DNA from 4 places in the Paenibacillus sp. FSL R5-0345 genome. Region 1 is predicted to be linked to each of the others. Evidence: riboswitches for the same ligand, from Rfam matches in the RefSeq annotation. Region 1 holds a riboswitch; each other region holds the start of a gene.

Evidence for each region. A riboswitch is a leader RNA that binds a small molecule or an ion and turns the genes downstream of it on or off. The one in region 1 is predicted to bind cyclic di-GMP.
Region 2: another riboswitch for cyclic di-GMP. It lies ahead of R50345_RS29150 (NPCBM/NEW2 domain-containing protein); the one in region 1 lies ahead of R50345_RS10585 (DUF6612 family protein).
Region 3: another riboswitch for cyclic di-GMP. It lies ahead of R50345_RS03065 (transglutaminase-like domain-containing protein); the one in region 1 lies ahead of R50345_RS10585 (DUF6612 family protein).
Region 4: another riboswitch for cyclic di-GMP. It lies ahead of R50345_RS20415 (thiamine pyrophosphate-binding protein); the one in region 1 lies ahead of R50345_RS10585 (DUF6612 family protein).

What each region holds. Positions count from the first base shown of each region.
Region 1 is NZ_CP009281.1:2,460,429-2,464,533, reverse strand. Features, by position in the region: gene R50345_RS10595 (ABC transporter permease) at 1-127, opposite strand, end outside; gene R50345_RS10590 (serine hydrolase domain-containing protein) at 178-1,350, opposite strand; gene R50345_RS10585 (DUF6612 family protein) at 1,647-2,495, opposite strand; cyclic di-GMP riboswitch class I at 2,615-2,706, opposite strand; gene R50345_RS10580 (copper amine oxidase N-terminal domain-containing protein) at 2,824-4,002, opposite strand.
Region 2 is NZ_CP009281.1:6,609,559-6,613,663, reverse strand. Features, by position in the region: gene R50345_RS29165 (Crp/Fnr family transcriptional regulator) at 1-671, shown strand, start outside; gene R50345_RS29160 (EAL domain-containing protein) at 722-1,711, shown strand; gene R50345_RS29155 (hypothetical protein) at 1,827-2,363, shown strand; cyclic di-GMP riboswitch class I at 2,521-2,607, shown strand; gene R50345_RS29150 (NPCBM/NEW2 domain-containing protein) at 2,863-4,105, shown strand, end outside.
Region 3 is NZ_CP009281.1:673,882-677,986, forward strand. Features, by position in the region: gene R50345_RS31790 (phospholipid carrier-dependent glycosyltransferase) at 1-130, shown strand, start outside; gene R50345_RS03050 (glycosyltransferase family 2 protein) at 229-1,209, shown strand; gene R50345_RS03055 (GtrA family protein) at 1,199-1,603, shown strand; gene R50345_RS03060 (class D sortase) at 1,638-2,288, shown strand; cyclic di-GMP riboswitch class I at 2,413-2,493, shown strand; cyclic di-GMP riboswitch class I at 2,602-2,682, shown strand; gene R50345_RS03065 (transglutaminase-like domain-containing protein) at 2,696-3,505, shown strand; rRNA gene R50345_RS03070 (16S ribosomal RNA) at 3,876-4,105, shown strand, end outside.
Region 4 is NZ_CP009281.1:4,583,751-4,587,855, reverse strand. Features, by position in the region: gene R50345_RS20415 (thiamine pyrophosphate-binding protein) at 1-1,472, opposite strand, end outside; cyclic di-GMP riboswitch class I at 1,591-1,686, opposite strand; gene R50345_RS20410 (methyl-accepting chemotaxis protein) at 1,877-3,127, opposite strand; gene R50345_RS20405 (helix-turn-helix transcriptional regulator) at 3,250-4,105, opposite strand, start outside.

The sequences.
Region 1 (4,105 bases):
CCAAAAAATACACAGGACCCACAAATATAGAAACCATCGAATGCGTCCTGTACGCACTCCATTCCTTATAAGTAACAAAAGCAACCGCTCTCATAAGGCGAAAGCGGTGCTTTATCATCTCAAACATAAGTCACATCCTGCCTATCTGTAGATATTTCATAAAAAATAGCAAACTTCTTATTCGAGTCCGGACCAGATCACATTATGTGTGCCAAAAACGCCTCTACCATCCCATACCCCTTTATGCCAAGGGAGATACCAAGCGGCAACCATCTTTTCTATAGGGTCAATGAACAAGGCACATGCTCCTGCCCCTTCGTGAAAATAAGTGCCTTCAGAGTAAGAAGTACTTACATTAAATCGAAGGTCCGGCCCAAGTCCGTATGGACGATCCGATCCTCCATCTCCCCATGCGTAGTTTGGAATTTTCTCAGTATTGAACCGCTTGGTCATTCTTTGAACAGCCATACGACTTAAGATATGACCACCCTCGTATTCCCCTTGGTTAAGCAACATGATTCCGAACTTTTGTATATCAGTAACTGTTGAATATAACCCCCCTCCAGTTCCGGGAAGCTTGATTTCTTCTTCAGACCTTTGTTCCTCATCCGTAAATTCCCCGTTTTGCAGCTTCTGAAGATATTCCTTGGCCCCTTCCGAACGAATGGCGATCCTACTCGCTTTCTCTGGCGGTATAACAAAGAAAGTATCTTTCATTCCTAAGGGTTTTACAATGTTGTCCATTATGTATTCTTCTGCAAAAACACCCGTTATTTTCTCGATAATTGCACCCAAGATCACATATCCGAACGATGAATACATCCATTGCGTCCCTACTGGAAAATGAAGCCCATAGGAAAGTCCAGCTTGAATCCAGTTTTCTTTCCCAACCTCAGATTCATAAATATACCACCAAGCACTTTTATAGTAAGTATCACTTATAGTGCCATGATCTGGTGCAATGCCGGAGGTATGAGTCAGTAAATGGGCAATTGTAATCGGCTTAAAAGGATCCGCATCAAACTCTGGTAGAATAGAACTAACAGGCTGCCCCATAAAAATCTTACCATTATCCGCAAGCTGCCAGATCGCTGTCGCTGTAAACAGCTTTGTAATTGAAGCAATGCGGAAGATTGTATCCGTTTTCATTTCTTGGGTGCTGTCTTCTTCGTAACTGAAACGTCCCCCGGCACCATTAGCAAATATTTTCCCATAACGACTTAGAGAATAAATATAACCATCAGCTACTTTCTTATCACAGAGATCCCCATAAAAATGATTAAGTGCCTCTAAGCGGTCCTCCCTGTAATTCACTTCGTGCAGCTTACTAAGCTCTGTGGATGATAACATCGTTCACACTCCCCTAATTTTAATAAACACGCAATAAATTATCATAAATGTAAATATACACCTAACTCATAATACCTTGTCAATGTAATAGTTACAACATGATATTTCACGTACTTATAAATTAATTCAGTTTATTAATTACATAAATAGCATGCGCTAAAACCCTAATAAATGGAAGGTCAATTATATATTTAACTATTCTTTACTGATCTCACTACCGGTAGCCACTGTCAAGAATCGAGCAAAAAGCGCTGCTCTATTGAACAGCGCTTTTTACTCGATATGAAATGCCTTTATTATTCTAGTTCAGCCGGCTTTACAATGGCTGTACCTTTGTTATTCTTGGAATATTTAGCTTCAATTTTCGTGGTGTATGTATCTTTTTCTCCGTCACTGGTCAGCACATAACTCAGATCGACTGTCAGCTTTTCCGTCTGCCAGGTCTTAGTATTGACGAACAATTTCCAAGTTACGCTTTTCGGTTGAACGGTCTCACCATCCCAGAGATTCTCCTGGTCATACAGCGCGATTATTCCCTTAGCTGCTGTCGGATCAGTTATCGTGAACTGTAGGACCGTCTGTGCGCCAACATTGTTGACTTTCATCGATTTTTTATAACTTTTGACCGAATCAAGCATGGAAACAGGATCATATTGACCTTTCGAGTAAAAAGCATTCCACTCCGCCTTCTCCAGTCCAAGCCAATACTGTGCATTGGGATCGATGGGCTCCCCGTCATCGTCGTAACCCTCGTCTTCAGATTCATCGATAAGCTCACTTCCGTCTACAAGATAGTAATACTCCTTGTCATTGGCATACAGGCTGTAAGATGTTTTTAAAAGACTGCTATCGACGGTGCCTGCTGCGGCAAAATTCGGCAGACGGTTGATATCCAGCTTCAGTGTGTTGGTGTTGCTGATACGCACCCCTCCGCTTTGAATATCCTGTTTTTTGGTCACATCTAAGTGGAAATTCTTTAGTGCTTTGGAGGCTGCCGTTACTTTGCTGATCATTTGATCCGCAGTGACTGCTGCTGTCGTAGCTGCAGACACAACTTGAGGATTAGACATCCATCCGATCGTTCCGGACAGCAATAAAGCACCCGCTGCCAACCCTGTACCTATTGTTTTAAAAAAACTCTTCATGTACTTCCCCTTTCGGCCCCTTGCGATAATGTAACACCGTATAGGTCGGAATAATAAAAACAGCTCGAAATAGACTACACGTCCTTCAGAACTATCCTTTATGATTCATAAGACATCCCTATGGCGGCCTGGCGATCATTTCCTTCTGTAGAAAGGCTTTAGACCCATGGCTTTGTGTCATCATCTTTCGATGATTTTACCTTTAACGCGGACATTCAATTAGTTTAAATTAGATTAAAGGACGTTTGTCCCTTTGCCAATTTTAGCATGGTCATATTTACCTGTAAACGACTTATCTTCCATTTATCTTTACAATAAAGGTAATAGATTAATTTTTATTCAAATTGCTGTTTTCTCTTTCATCAAAGTCCTGGTCTAGGCTGGTGTCAGTATTATAAGTCCAATGACCCTTAACATATTTCAAGTAAATAAGAGCTTCGTATTTATCATTGTCTACCCCTTCATTGTATGTAACATCGCTCCAATCGAGTTTCCCATGGACGACAGCTTCCTTTTCTCCTAGGTAAACGACTCGTTCGTCGGTTAGCAAGTACCTCGATTCAGAATTGGCAAAGTGCCCCTTCATCATACTTTCCCATGTCACCGAACTGAACACAACAGCATTCCATTCTTTAATAATCGAGGGGTCTGTATATTGGGTAGTAAGATCAAGATTTTCGGAGTTATACGCATTGTAATAGGTTCTTAGATCTGCCAATACGGCATTCTGCTCGGTTTGATGATTCTCCATAATAACCGCAGCTTTCTTATCAATATCCGCAGGAAGCTCCATACGATTAAAAATCAAGCTATCATTCGCGATCTTCCACTGTCCTCGTTCATATCGAATATCGAAAAGATACACAGCTTCTCGCTTCAATTCTTCTGTGTTCTTAATGTAAGTTACTTGAAGATTCGCTTCACTAGCAGAAGTGTATTCAATCCGATCTATTGTCACTTTGAAGTCTTTAACTGCGATTTCACTGATTGGTTGATTAGCTTCATAATCATATTCTAGATTCATATAACCTAATTTAAGATTATCAGATGTTAATAAACGGGGACTAAACGTTTCGTAGTATTTCGTAAGTAGTTCTTGAATAGCAGCTTCCTGACCCTCTCCGTACGGTTTCAAGCTCACAGATAGCTTAGATTGATCATAACTAACCGAATATTTCGCTAAGTTACTAACCAAACGAAGAGGAAGATACACTTGTCCATTAAGGACAGGAATCTCTTTATCCAAATAATAAGTCACTCCGTCGTAGTAAATGATAGCCTCACCAGCCCAGAATTCGATTTTGGCACCTCTTATGACCCCTGAGATTTTACGAGTATCAGGATCAAATGATACCTTATAACCCATGGCGGAGAAAAATTGGCGATACGGCACGTACATAACACCAGACTTTAAGATCGGATGAACGCCAGCAACCTTTACATTATTCACAAACATCTGAATAGATTTGTCAGCAGACGCTGTCCCTATAACAAGCGGTGTAGTCATTATCAAGCAAAAGCTCAATAAAAGAACCGCAAACTTTCTAACCATTTAACACATCCTATTCTCAATAATGGCGTAATTTGTTCTACCTGTTTAATTCAACTTC
Region 2 (4,105 bases), 2.6 Mb from region 1:
TTTGGACGGGGACTCGCTTCTTTCAGGGGTTAACCTCGAAGGAGATTGAGGCGGTCTCAAGACTGTTCACATATAAGGCCTGTTCCAAAGGTACCCCGGTGTTTGCAGAATCAGATCCTGGGGATCATGCCTACATTATCTATTCGGGAATTATTAGGGTGTACGCCACTACGAAGGGGAAAGAGCATACCGTAGATCTTTTTGGAAAAGGCGATTTCTTTGGTGATCTGGAAGTGATCCATCCCTCCAATGTAAGGGTGCTATCTGCCGTAGCTATGAACGATACAGTATTATTTGAGATTAAACGTGAGCCATTTGAGCAGATGCTTGCCAGCTACCCGTTGATTAAGGAGCAATTGATGCTGTTGCAAATGGACCGTTTATTTTTATCGAATCGGTTATTACATGAAATGAAATTTCATGATGCGAGAGCGCGTGCGATATTTACACTAAGAAGACTATACCAAAGATTCGGAGTAGAGGAGCAAGGCAAACAGAGGATTGATCTTCGATTGACCCATCAGCAGTTCGCGGATATGATCGGAACATTAAGGGAGACGGCTACTCTTGTGCTTAAAGATCTGCAGGAGCAAAAGATTATTGATATTCAACATCAGCAGATCACCGTGTTAGACCCGACGTATTTACTAGAGTATACGGATTTCGATTGAGAAGAGCAGTTCCGGGATCTTTTTCAGAGAATTGATTATTAAAGGGGGTTATGAATGTGGCATGTAATCATTGTGTAGTAAGAGAGCTGAATTTTGAAATCAAGGCTCATGGTGAGCTTAATCTAAGGATTTTACCTAAGGTTATTCATCATTTGAGTAGAAGTAATACGATACATAAGGTGGAAGAAAATGTGATTACGATTAAGGAGGCTGGGGTGCGGGATTTTCTAGATTTCTGTAATGACCATATGGAGTCGGAGCAGTTTGAATTCCGTATAGATGACCAAACATGGAGACCTCTATCCGAATTACCCACTGTACTTAATATGGAATGGATTGATGAGGTTATAACTAAGGGTTTAGTTACTTGTCACTTCCAACCGATTGTGAACGTACGGGAAGAGATTTTTGCATACGAGCTCCTATCCAGATTTAAAAAAGATGATGGGTCCCTTATCTATCCTAATGAGATTTTTGCGGCGGCACGGAATCGTGGGCGTTTATATGCTTTAGACCGGTTATGTAGAATGACTGCTGTAAAATATGCTGCACCCTTAAATAAAAAAACCTTTATTAATTTTATCCCAACGTCGATCTACACGCCAGAATTCTGCTTAAGATCAACCGTTGAACTGGCCAATCAATTAGGCGTCGATCCGTCTCTTTTTGTCTTTGAAGTTGTTGAGACGGAGAAAGTGGATGATCTCGCTCATTTGAAAGCTATTTTGACATATTACAAGGATCGGGGATTTGAATACGCTTTAGATGATGTTGGCGAGGGCTTCAGCACAATCGAGATGTTATTGGAGCTTAAACCCCATTACATGAAGCTGGATATGAAATATGTGCAGGGTGTGTCCAGCGATCTGAACAAACAGAAAATAGCTAAACAATTTTTAGAAAAAGCTTTAGAAATCCAATCCGTTCCTTTAGCAGAAGGTGTGGAGTTTAGAGAGGACTTTGAATGGCTCAAGCAGAGTGGTTATCAGTTGTTTCAGGGATATTTATTTGGAAAGCCTGATCCTATTCCCAAACAGTGATCCTAAGGAGCATATCTCCGTCTAGAGGATGAGATGGATTTCAGGTCAGAGTCTGAGTACAGGTAAACCCCGGGGTTGTATAATTAAGGTAATTGAGAAGGGGGACGGGATGGATATGAAATGGCATAAGTACATCACGCGCTGGGCGGATTCTAGAGGGTTAGGTGGACGGGAAATTGATTATCAATGGCCGTCTCCATCATTTCCGGTGGTAAGTATTCGCAGCAATTTGGGTCGATACTCAGGTCAGGGGTATGGTTACGGAAGCAAGCCACAAGTGAAGACGGCTGTTGGTTTAATTGCTATTGGAGATGTAGCTATAGGCTTGATATCCATAGGTGCAATAAGCGTCGGTGTACTATCCGTAGGTGCTATATCACTGGGGATGTGGTTAGCGCTCGGAGCGATAGCACTTAGTTGGCTTGGCTTTGCCGCGGGAGCAATTGCGATTGCAGGAGTGGCTGTGGGAGCGATCGCGATAGCCGAAAAAGCATTGGGAGCGATAGCCATAGGCGATACGGCGTTTGGGGCGATAGCTATTGGACAATGGGCATATGGTGTAATCGCTGTTGGAGAGCATGGTTTCGGGTTAATTCCGATCACGGGTGATATGTGGAATTGGTTTCGGCGTTTGTTTGGGCTAGGAGATTAAGCCGCTAAGCAGTTCTAAAGTATCATTCATAGTCTGGGATAGTTAATAAAAAATATCTATCAGAACAGAAAAACTAATTGCAATTACCTATTCGGATTTCATACCAATTAATCATGCGATCAGATGTAGCGTTATGTTACTCTTTGTAATGTATTCGAAACTTCATAGGCAAACCTATGGAAATGTAGGGACGCAAAGCTATAGGGACTAAGGTTATTATAACTATTGTCAGCCAGCTGCCAAAGAGTGTATTACGCTTTTTGTTAAAATATAAGTGAGTATAAGTTATACACCTATACTTAATGTCTTATATTTCTCGCTTAAACGCGTATCGTCCTTAGAAGGGCGCCGAGGCGTTTATGCTTGTTAAAGTTTAATAAAAATTAAGTCTTAATTTTTATGGACTTTATACGCAATCAAGCTACTCTTTTGGGGTAGTTTTTTTTGTGCCCATTTTTGGGTACAGAAGAGATTCATATTACATCTGGGGGTAGAAAAGATGAAAAAAATGATTGCAATCGCTACATCAGCAGCCATGATAGCCAGTTTTTCGAGCGAGGCAGGTTATGCTTTAGCAAGTGATGTAAGTAAGGTAAGTGTAGTGAACAGCGTAGTACAAAGCAAAGCTGAGCTATTAAGCAGTGCGTCAGTTATTCCGTTTGATCTGTATGGAAAGGCTATCCTAAGCGCTTATAACGATGTTTTTAAAATGAATCCTGCAAATATTAAATCCATCACGAATAACGGTGGCAACTACTCAGGTTCACCAATAGCTAAGGCTATTGATGGCGATATGAGTACGCATTGGGAAACAGGCAAACCGAATAGCTCAACGTTTACGAATGAGGTTGTCTTTGTTTTTAATGAGTCCACGGAATTAAATAGAATCGTATACGCTGCAAGACAATCCGGTGCAAAGGGTAAGGGGTTTGCTCAGGAATTTGATATTTATGGCTCAACTACGGATGCAGGCGATTTTACACTAATATCCTCTGGAGAATATAAAGGCGGAGCAGGTGACGTAGTAGAGATTCAGTTTGCACCTACAGCCTTCAAGAGACTTAAATTTGTCTTCAAAAAAGCTAACCAAGATTGGGCGAGTGCAGCAGAGTTTTCTTTTTACAAAGAAGATGCCATATCGGCAAAGATGAAAAACTTATTTACAGATGATACCTTGAGTCAAGTTAGTGCAGCATTTAATACGGTAGAGAAGTTAACCGCTTTAGAACAAGAAGTGCAGTTACATCCACTGTACACGCAGTTTCAAGCAGATATAGAGAATGCAAAGGTGCTTCTGGAAAACCATCAAGTAGAGGAAACGGCAGCTAAGGTTTCGAAGTTAAAGGGGTATGGCACAGCATATGAAAATGCCTATAGCGAAGCTTACAGAATGCCAAACTCAAACGTATCAAAAGTAACGGTGAATGGTGGAAGCTACCCAGGTACGAAACCGGAATACATGCTCGATGATCTGCCTAATACACATTGGGAAACGAACAAAAATAATGACGACAGCTTCACGAATGAAGTCGTGTTTGAATTAGCACAGGCCAAAGTATTAGACAGAGTGGCTTTCCTGGCTAGAGATAATCGCAAAGGGTTCCCAGAAGCTTTTGAAATCTATGCATCAGAGACGAGTAAGGGAGAGACCTTTCAGCTCGTATCTAGCGGAACCGCGACTAGTACGAACGACTTTCTGGAGTTTAAATTCGAGCCTACGAAGTTTAAAAGATTGAAATTCA
Region 3 (4,105 bases), 1.8 Mb from region 1:
CGTTCGTTATGCTTATGTGGCTGTTGCGTTACTGCTCTTTGTCGCGTTCTACCCAGTCCTATCAGGGATGCAGGTTAGCGGTGATTACGTGAAGAACATGCTGCGTTGGTTCCCTTCTTGGGTTTTCTAAGCTCTAAAAAGAATCTATAACAATAAGTTTATGCTTAAAGCGTTATTAGGAAGAATAGGAAGATGTAACGCTCCATAAAGCTTGTAGGAGGAATAAAGGTGAAAGCCAGATATAGTGTAATTGTACCCATGTTCAATGAGGAGCAAGTAATTAGCGTTACTTACGAACGTTTGAAAAAAGTAATGGACGAATGCGGCGATACTTATGAGCTAGTCTTCGTTAATGACGGAAGTCGTGATCGTTCGGCCCAGATGATTCGGGAGATCAGTGATCGAGATGAATGCGTCAAGCTAATTGACTTCTCGCGTAATTTCGGACATCAGGTAGCGATTACAGCTGGCATGGACTATGCTGAAGGTCAAGCGGTCGTTGTTATTGACGCTGACCTTCAAGATCCGCCTGAGGTCATTTTGCAAATGATCGAGAAGTGGAAAGAGGGCTATGATGTTGTGTATGCGAAGCGGCTGAAGCGCCGTGGGGAGACGATGTTCAAGAAGGTAACGGCGAAGCTGTTTTATCGGCTGCTCAGCAGCATGACAAGTGTGGACATTCCTACGGATACAGGCGATTTCCGTCTTATTGATCGTAAAGTATGTGATGTCTTACGGGGGCTCAAGGAAAAAAATCGGTATGTCAGAGGTTTGGTAAGCTGGGTCGGCTTTAAGCAGACGATGGTGGAGTATGAGCGGGAAGAGCGTTATGCAGGTGAAACCAAGTATCCGCTCAAGAAAATGATTCGTTTTGCGCTAGATGGTATCACTTCCTTTTCCCATAAACCACTTAAAATTGCTACGTATGTTGGATTTTTTCTATCCTTTTCTAGCTTTCTCTATTTATTCTTCGTCTTATTTCAAAGAATCTTCTTCACATCATGGACGGTTCCAGGTTGGGCTTCCATTGTAGGCGTCAATTTGCTCTTTAATGGTATCGTTCTGATGCTGTTAGGTGTAATTGGAGAATATATCGGACGGATTTATGACGAGTCTAAGGATAGACCGCTATATATTGTAAGTGAGACTAAAGGATATCCTAACGAGGAACAAGTGGATCGCCGGAAGGACTACAATAATGTCAGATAAGAACTTACGCGCTGCATTTATACAGTTTCTTAAATTTAATGCCGTAGGTTTGGTGAATACCCTAATTGATTTCGTAATCTTCACATTACTGAACTCACTTGGAATGGTATATGCGTTGGCACAGGTGATTTCTTATAGTGCAGGGACAGCGAACAGCTTTATTTTGAATAAAAAAGTTACCTTCAAGGATCACAATCGTGGCAGTAAAGAGGGCTTTGATAAGGCTCAGTTGCTGAAGTTTATCATACTGAATCTGGTAGTGCTCGGAATATCGCTGTTGCTAATGCATCTGTTGACTGACAAACTAGGCATTCAAGTGTTGATCTCTAAGGTATTAGTAACGTTTGTGACGGTGATCATTAACTTCTTCGGAAGTCGTAAATGGGTATTCTAAAGTGCAGTAGAACCAATCCACGGAGGTGAAAATCATGCGTAAATTCTCGTATGTGCTCATACTGGCTGGGATCCTTATCATGCTCTATCCAAAAGCTAACGAATGGTATAACGACTGGCAGCAGGAGAAGCTATTAGAAACGGCTGAACTGAGCACCATCGAAAGCACTCCACCACCTGATCTGAAGAGTAGATATGCCGAGGTCACTCAGCTACTAGCAGAGGAATCCGTTCTAGATGCACAGGCACAGCCTCAAGAAACAGAAAAGCCAGAACCGGAGATTGAAGTGGGCGGCAAAGTTATCGCATTAATAGAGATTGCTAAGATTGATCTGAAGCTGCCAGTATTAGAAGGAGCAACAAAAGCAAATATGAAGCATGCTGCGGCCCATATGAAAGAAACGGCCCCGCTTGGAGAAATCGGGAACGCCGCAATAGCTGCTCATAGAGCTAGAACTACGGGCAGATTGTTTAACAGATTGAATGAAGTTGTGGTTGGGGATGTAATCACGGTAAAAACGAGCGATCAGGTATATAATTACGAGGTTTATGATATTTCTGTTGTACTTCCCAGTGATGTGTCTGTTCTTGACGGGAATAACAAGGATAAGATTCTTACTCTAATTACGTGTGACCCACTAGTAGATCCTACACATCGTTTGATTGTTCATGCTAAGCTTACCTAATAGTTGATGAGAAATGACAAGAGAACTGAAATACAGAGAGATAACTATAAAATAATAGTAAAACTAGCAATTTTGTTCTTGTTTACGAGGATAAATATGGTAGTATAAGACTATAAAAGCTAAACACGATAAACGGCAAACCTATCGAAAGGTAGGGACGCAAAGCTAAAGGGCCTTCCCGTAAGGATGGCAGCCAGTTACCGAATGAAGAGGCTTTTTTTGTTTTTATAAAATATATAAGAATCTAAGATTCATATTTCTACTTGGACTGATTCTGTTAATTTGTCTAGCGAAATTAGAACAGATAGAGCTTATACGATAACGGCAAACCTATCGAAAGGTAGGGACGCAAAGCTAAAGGGCCTTCCCGAAAGGATGGCAGCCAGCTACCGAAAGGAGTTTTATCCGTGAAAAAGGTTTATTTTATGATGGTGGCGCTGTTCGTGCTGATTACTTCGGTTCCAGTAAGCACAGCTCAAGCTGCAAGCGCAGATTCAAACTGGTTGAATACATCCAAATTGGCTCAAGGTGTAATCGGTATTAACTACGATATTCCAAAAGATAAAAGAGTTAAGCTGATGATCACAAAAGATAACAGTAGCTATACATACAATTTATATGCTTCTGGACAAGCTGAGGACTTCCCTTTGCAACAAGGGAATGGGACTTATAAAGTTTCTGTTCTTGAGAATACAACGGGTAATAAATATAAGGCTCTCTATTCTGAAGTAGTAGATTTAACTATGAACGACTCAAATTCCGTATATTTGGGCTCCGTACAGAATGTGAAATGGAGTTCTTCTGATAAAGCAATCGTTAAGGCTAAAGAGCTTACAAAAGGTAAAACAACAGATGAAGAGAAAGTTAAAGCAATCTATAACTATGTAGTTGCTAATGTGCAATATGATTATTCTCTTGCTAATAATGTAACAACAGATTACATTCCGAACATTAACAACACTTTGAATACTAAAAAGGGAATCTGCTATGACTATGCTTCTCTTTTTGCCGCAATGCTGCGTAGTGTAGATGTGCCTGCTAAATTGGTGATGGGGAATACTAGCTACGTTACGCAATACCATGCATGGAATGAAGTATTGATGGATGGGAAATGGGTTACTATTGATACCACGGTAGATGCATCGGCAGCGAAGAGTAAGAAGAATACGGATTTTATTAAGGCTTCAAGTAAGTATACTGCAGCAAAATACTATTAATTTGAAACGCTAGAATCATAACTCTATTAAATAAACAACCAGCTTAATAATTAAGCTGGTTGTTTATTTTTCTATTAGGGGTTGCTTTTCTATGAGTAGATAGGTTATTATAGTTAAGCGTTGTTAGACAGCGTACAGGCAATGTTTGAGAGAGTTATATAAACGGCTTTCGAAAAATAAAGCTTGCATTACTGAGAACAACATGATATATTATAAGAGTTGCTGCTGAGACATTAAACGGCGCCAACGAGAACTTGATCTTTGAAAACTGAACAACGAGTGAGTAGGAAATCACGAAAGTGAAATCCAAATTAGAGAATTAATTTTCTCGTCAGATGTTTCAAAATGAGCATATCGCTCTTTTCAATACTAATTGGAGAGTTTGATCCTGGCTCAGGACGAACGCTGGCGGCGTGCCTAATACATGCAAGTCGAGCGGAGTTATTTTGAAAGCTTGCTTTCGAAATAACTTAGCGGCGGACGGGTGAGTAACACGTAGGCAACCTGCCCCTTAGACTGGGATAACTACCGGAAACGGTAGCTAATACCGGATAATTTCTTTTTTCTCCTGAAGAAAGAATGAAAGACGGAGCAATCTGT
Region 4 (4,105 bases), 2.1 Mb from region 1:
GCGTCCATAGGGACTTCGTAGATCGTTCCGTCAATACGTCCTGTAGTTTTTTCCATACCTTTTAGAGCCATATCTAGCTGTTTATTATTCACAACAATGAATATGACAGGAATATCCTTGCAGACAGCAGCGTTAATCTCTGCGCCTAGCATCATAAAGCAGCCGTCTCCTGTAATGCAGAAGATCGTTTCTTCTGGTGCAGCAACCTTTGCGCCAATTGCCATCCCGATGGAATTACCCATACAAGCAAAGTAAGCATCGAATACAAAACTGCCAGGTTTCTTAACCTTGTACCATTTCGCAGCATGGAAACCGTGACTTCCATCATCAACAAAGACTGTGCTGTTATAAGGAATCAAATCACTCATCGTACTCAAGACCGATGCAAGTGAAAGGTTTGGTAAAATCGGAGGCTCTTCGGTATAATCGGAATTTGTCGGTGCTTCGCGTTTTGTGATGTTGTTCGTGTCAATATTATTGAGATAGCAAACTAGATTGTCACGTAGATCTCCAGTCACTGGAATCGTTTTAGAGAACAATATTTTTCCGACAAAAGTCGGATCGCTATCAAACTGAATTAATGTTGCAGGATGATTTTCCTTTTTAAGATTACAAATAGTCATATCGCTTAAACGTGACCCGAGAACGATAAATAGATCACTTTGATTCAGCAAGTCATCCCCATGGGTACAACCGCCTACTCCAATTGGACCGTGATAGAGTGGATGATCCCAAGCTATAGCTCCTTTACCACCTGGAGATGTAACTACAGGAATATTAAATGTTTCTGCTAATTGAATTAGCTCACTATGTGCTCCTGAGCGGTTAACGCCTTTACCCGCGATAATTATTGGATTCTTTGAGTTATTTATAGCATCAAGTACACGGTCGATATTAGCATGGCTGACCAGTGATTCGCGTTCAGGGATTACAATATTACATTCCTCTAGCAATTCCGTTTGTACATCAAAGGGAATACAAAGGTGAACGGGACCACGATTACCGCTCAAAGCAATGGATATGGCATGATTAAAGATTGTGCTAAAGTGATCTCCACGTTCAATAAGCTTGCTATATAAGGTGGCAGGTCTAAACATATCAGCTAAATCAGCTAGAAAAGAGGTAGAGTCCTGACATTGGGGAATTCCAAGCTCTTTAATAGATTGATGGCCAGTAATAAATAGGACAGGTAGGTTGTTGGCCTTAGCATGTGCTGCTGCAGTTAGTAGGTTTGTTCCACCAGGACCGGAAGTGCCAAAAGCTACGCCTATTTTTCCAGTTTTCAGCGCATACCCAGCTGCTTCGAAGCCGGAACTGCTTTCATGTCTTCCAGGAATAAATTCAATACCGTAATCTACCATTTTAAGAACGATAGGACAAATGGATTTACCGATGATACCAAAGGAATGGGTAACACCAAGGTTCCGTAGTGCTTCCGACATGTAATCTGCGACTGTCTTCAAAAAATACACCTCACAAGTTGATTGTTATTTTAAAACCAAACACTAGAAAACCTGTGCTCTAAAATAGGGCACAGGTTGGTAGCATAAATCGCCATAGAGACTGAACAAAAGTCCAGTCGTCTTGGTTTTCAGCAACCTGGCAGTCATGGCCTCAGATTAAAAATGAGGCTGTAGATCCATGGTTTTGCGTCATCCTCTTTCGAAGATTTTGCCAATATTAATTTAGAAATTTATAAGAAGAATTTTCCTTTACAATATATTCCTAGACACTCTTTGTCAATATATTATCGCAAATTAACTCGAATTTTGACGAAAGTCTTGTCGAACCTATGAAATAATAGATATAAAAAAACTGCTCCTAAGTCTAAGCTTAGGAGCAGTTTTTGAATTTGTTTATATGATTTGGACGTCACTTAAAACTTGAAAATATGGATCGTCTTCTGTAGATTAAATACAGCCTGAGTCATTTTCTCAGTTTCTTCTGCAACGGACTGCAGGGCATTAATTTGTTCATTCATAGCGGCTGATACTTCTTCGGTGCCGGCAGCGGTTTGCTGCGTGATCGCAGAGATATTCTCGATTGCACTTGAGATTTTCAATGCACTTTCCAACATAAGATCACTTTCGGCAGAGAAGGAGGAGATCTGCTCGGTAATATACTGTACACTTTGCACGATTTGAGCAAAGATATGAGCAGATTGAGTGATCATCTCATTCTGTACCTGTACGACTTCTTCGTTGATAGCGATATTATCAATCGCTTGTTTAATATCAGTTTCGATGCTCCGAACCAAGCCAAAGACTTCCTTCGTAGAAGCCGTTGATTCTTCAGCGAGCTTGCGAACCTCCTGTGCGACTACAGCAAATCCTCGACCATGTTCTCCTGCACGCGCTGCTTCGATGGAAGCATTTAGTGATAACAGGTTGGTCTGTTCAGCGATCTCAGTAATGGTCTTTGTGATCATCGTAATTCCGCGAGCATTTTGAGAAAGGGCTTCGATAGTGTCAGCTACTTTTTGAGTAGCCTGGATGTTTTTACGCATGCCTTCAGCTTGCGTATCAACGGATTGGCGTCCTTGTTCAACTAGCTCTAATGTATGTATTGAACGTCTGTTCATTTCTTTTGTTGAGTTCGTATAATTGGATACTTTATTCTCAATATCTTTAATGGATTCTGTCATTTCAGCGATATCCGTAGATATTTCATTTGCACCAAGAGCTAGCTCGTTAGACGAAGAGGCTACCTGTGCCATGACAATTTTCAAATTCTGATTCTTATCTTCGATTCCACGGCTTGCATCCATAACTTGACGAGTGATTTGTGATGCTTCTGTCAAAATCTTCTTGAGCTTGTCAATCATAGTATTAAAGGAACGGCTTACGTCCCCCATAGACCCGTTCTCGTCGGCTCTACTAGTAAAATCCCCTTTTGAAATACTATGAGATACATTCGCGATGTCATCAAAAGAAGATGTAAGCGTTCTCTCGATAAAGCGGGCCACTGGGAAGGTTAGAGCAGCAAGAACGACGATTAGAACAATACCCAAAATAATGTTGCCTAAGATCATAAAAGTAACTAAAACAGGAATGGCAAATAGTGCGGCAACGAGGTAACATCCGGCAACAATTCTTTGTTTTAACGGAAGTTTATGCATCCAGTTCATTGGTATAATGTCCTCCTTATTAATATTATGTATTGGTGTTATTATATGGGATTTAAAGGTGATTGGTCTATAGTAAGAACTGACATAAATCTTCTTTTCGGAGTAGTTCTTTAGATTTCGTGTCAAAAATCCTCATAAATAGCGGAAATTTTTGCGATAGCAGACTTTACCATCTCTAAAAGTTCTTGCGGTGAAAGTACAATAACCGAGGGACTAAAAGAAAGGATTATCCGGCAGGCCGACTCGATCGTATTAAATCCGGCTTCTACGTTCACCCACTCTGCATTGCTAGATGGCTCTATCATATGGATAGAAACGAATCTTTCACGTTGCAATTCTTTTAAGACAGATGTTCTAACCCTTAATTTTACCGGATATTTTGGCAGTGCTGCTTTGAAGGCTGTAGTGGACTCTTCCCAATAATGTTTTAAATCAAATTCATCAGGCCTGTTAAACCGCTCATTGGTCTCTTCTACGTTTATCAATCTGGACACACGAAAGGTTCGCAGTTCATCCCCTATATTGGCTACGACATACCAAACTCCTCGTTTTGCAACTAACCCAAGAGGTTCAATCATCCGGACTTTTGTCTCGTCGTTCCGGAGATAAGTGATTTTTACTTTACGGTCTTCCCAAAGAGCTCTCTGAAGTACAGAAAGGAACGGATAAGTCTCATCCGAAGGATGCCAACTGGCACCGTCAATATGGATCCGCTGGCTTAGATAATTTGCTGGGTTACTAGTTCGATGAGAGGAAGCAGCCTCCAGTTTGAGAACAGCGGAAGAGAAGTCGTCCTGTATCCCCAGATCTTTCATGATAGATGAGTCAGTGGACAGAAGCAGTGAACCAATCTCTTGTGGCTTCATACCTGTTAAGGAGGTTCGGTACCCTTCTGTAAGCATCCAACCTCCTTCACGCCCTCGTTCAGCTACAATCGGGATGCCTGAAGCACTCAATGCTTCCATATCTCTAAACACC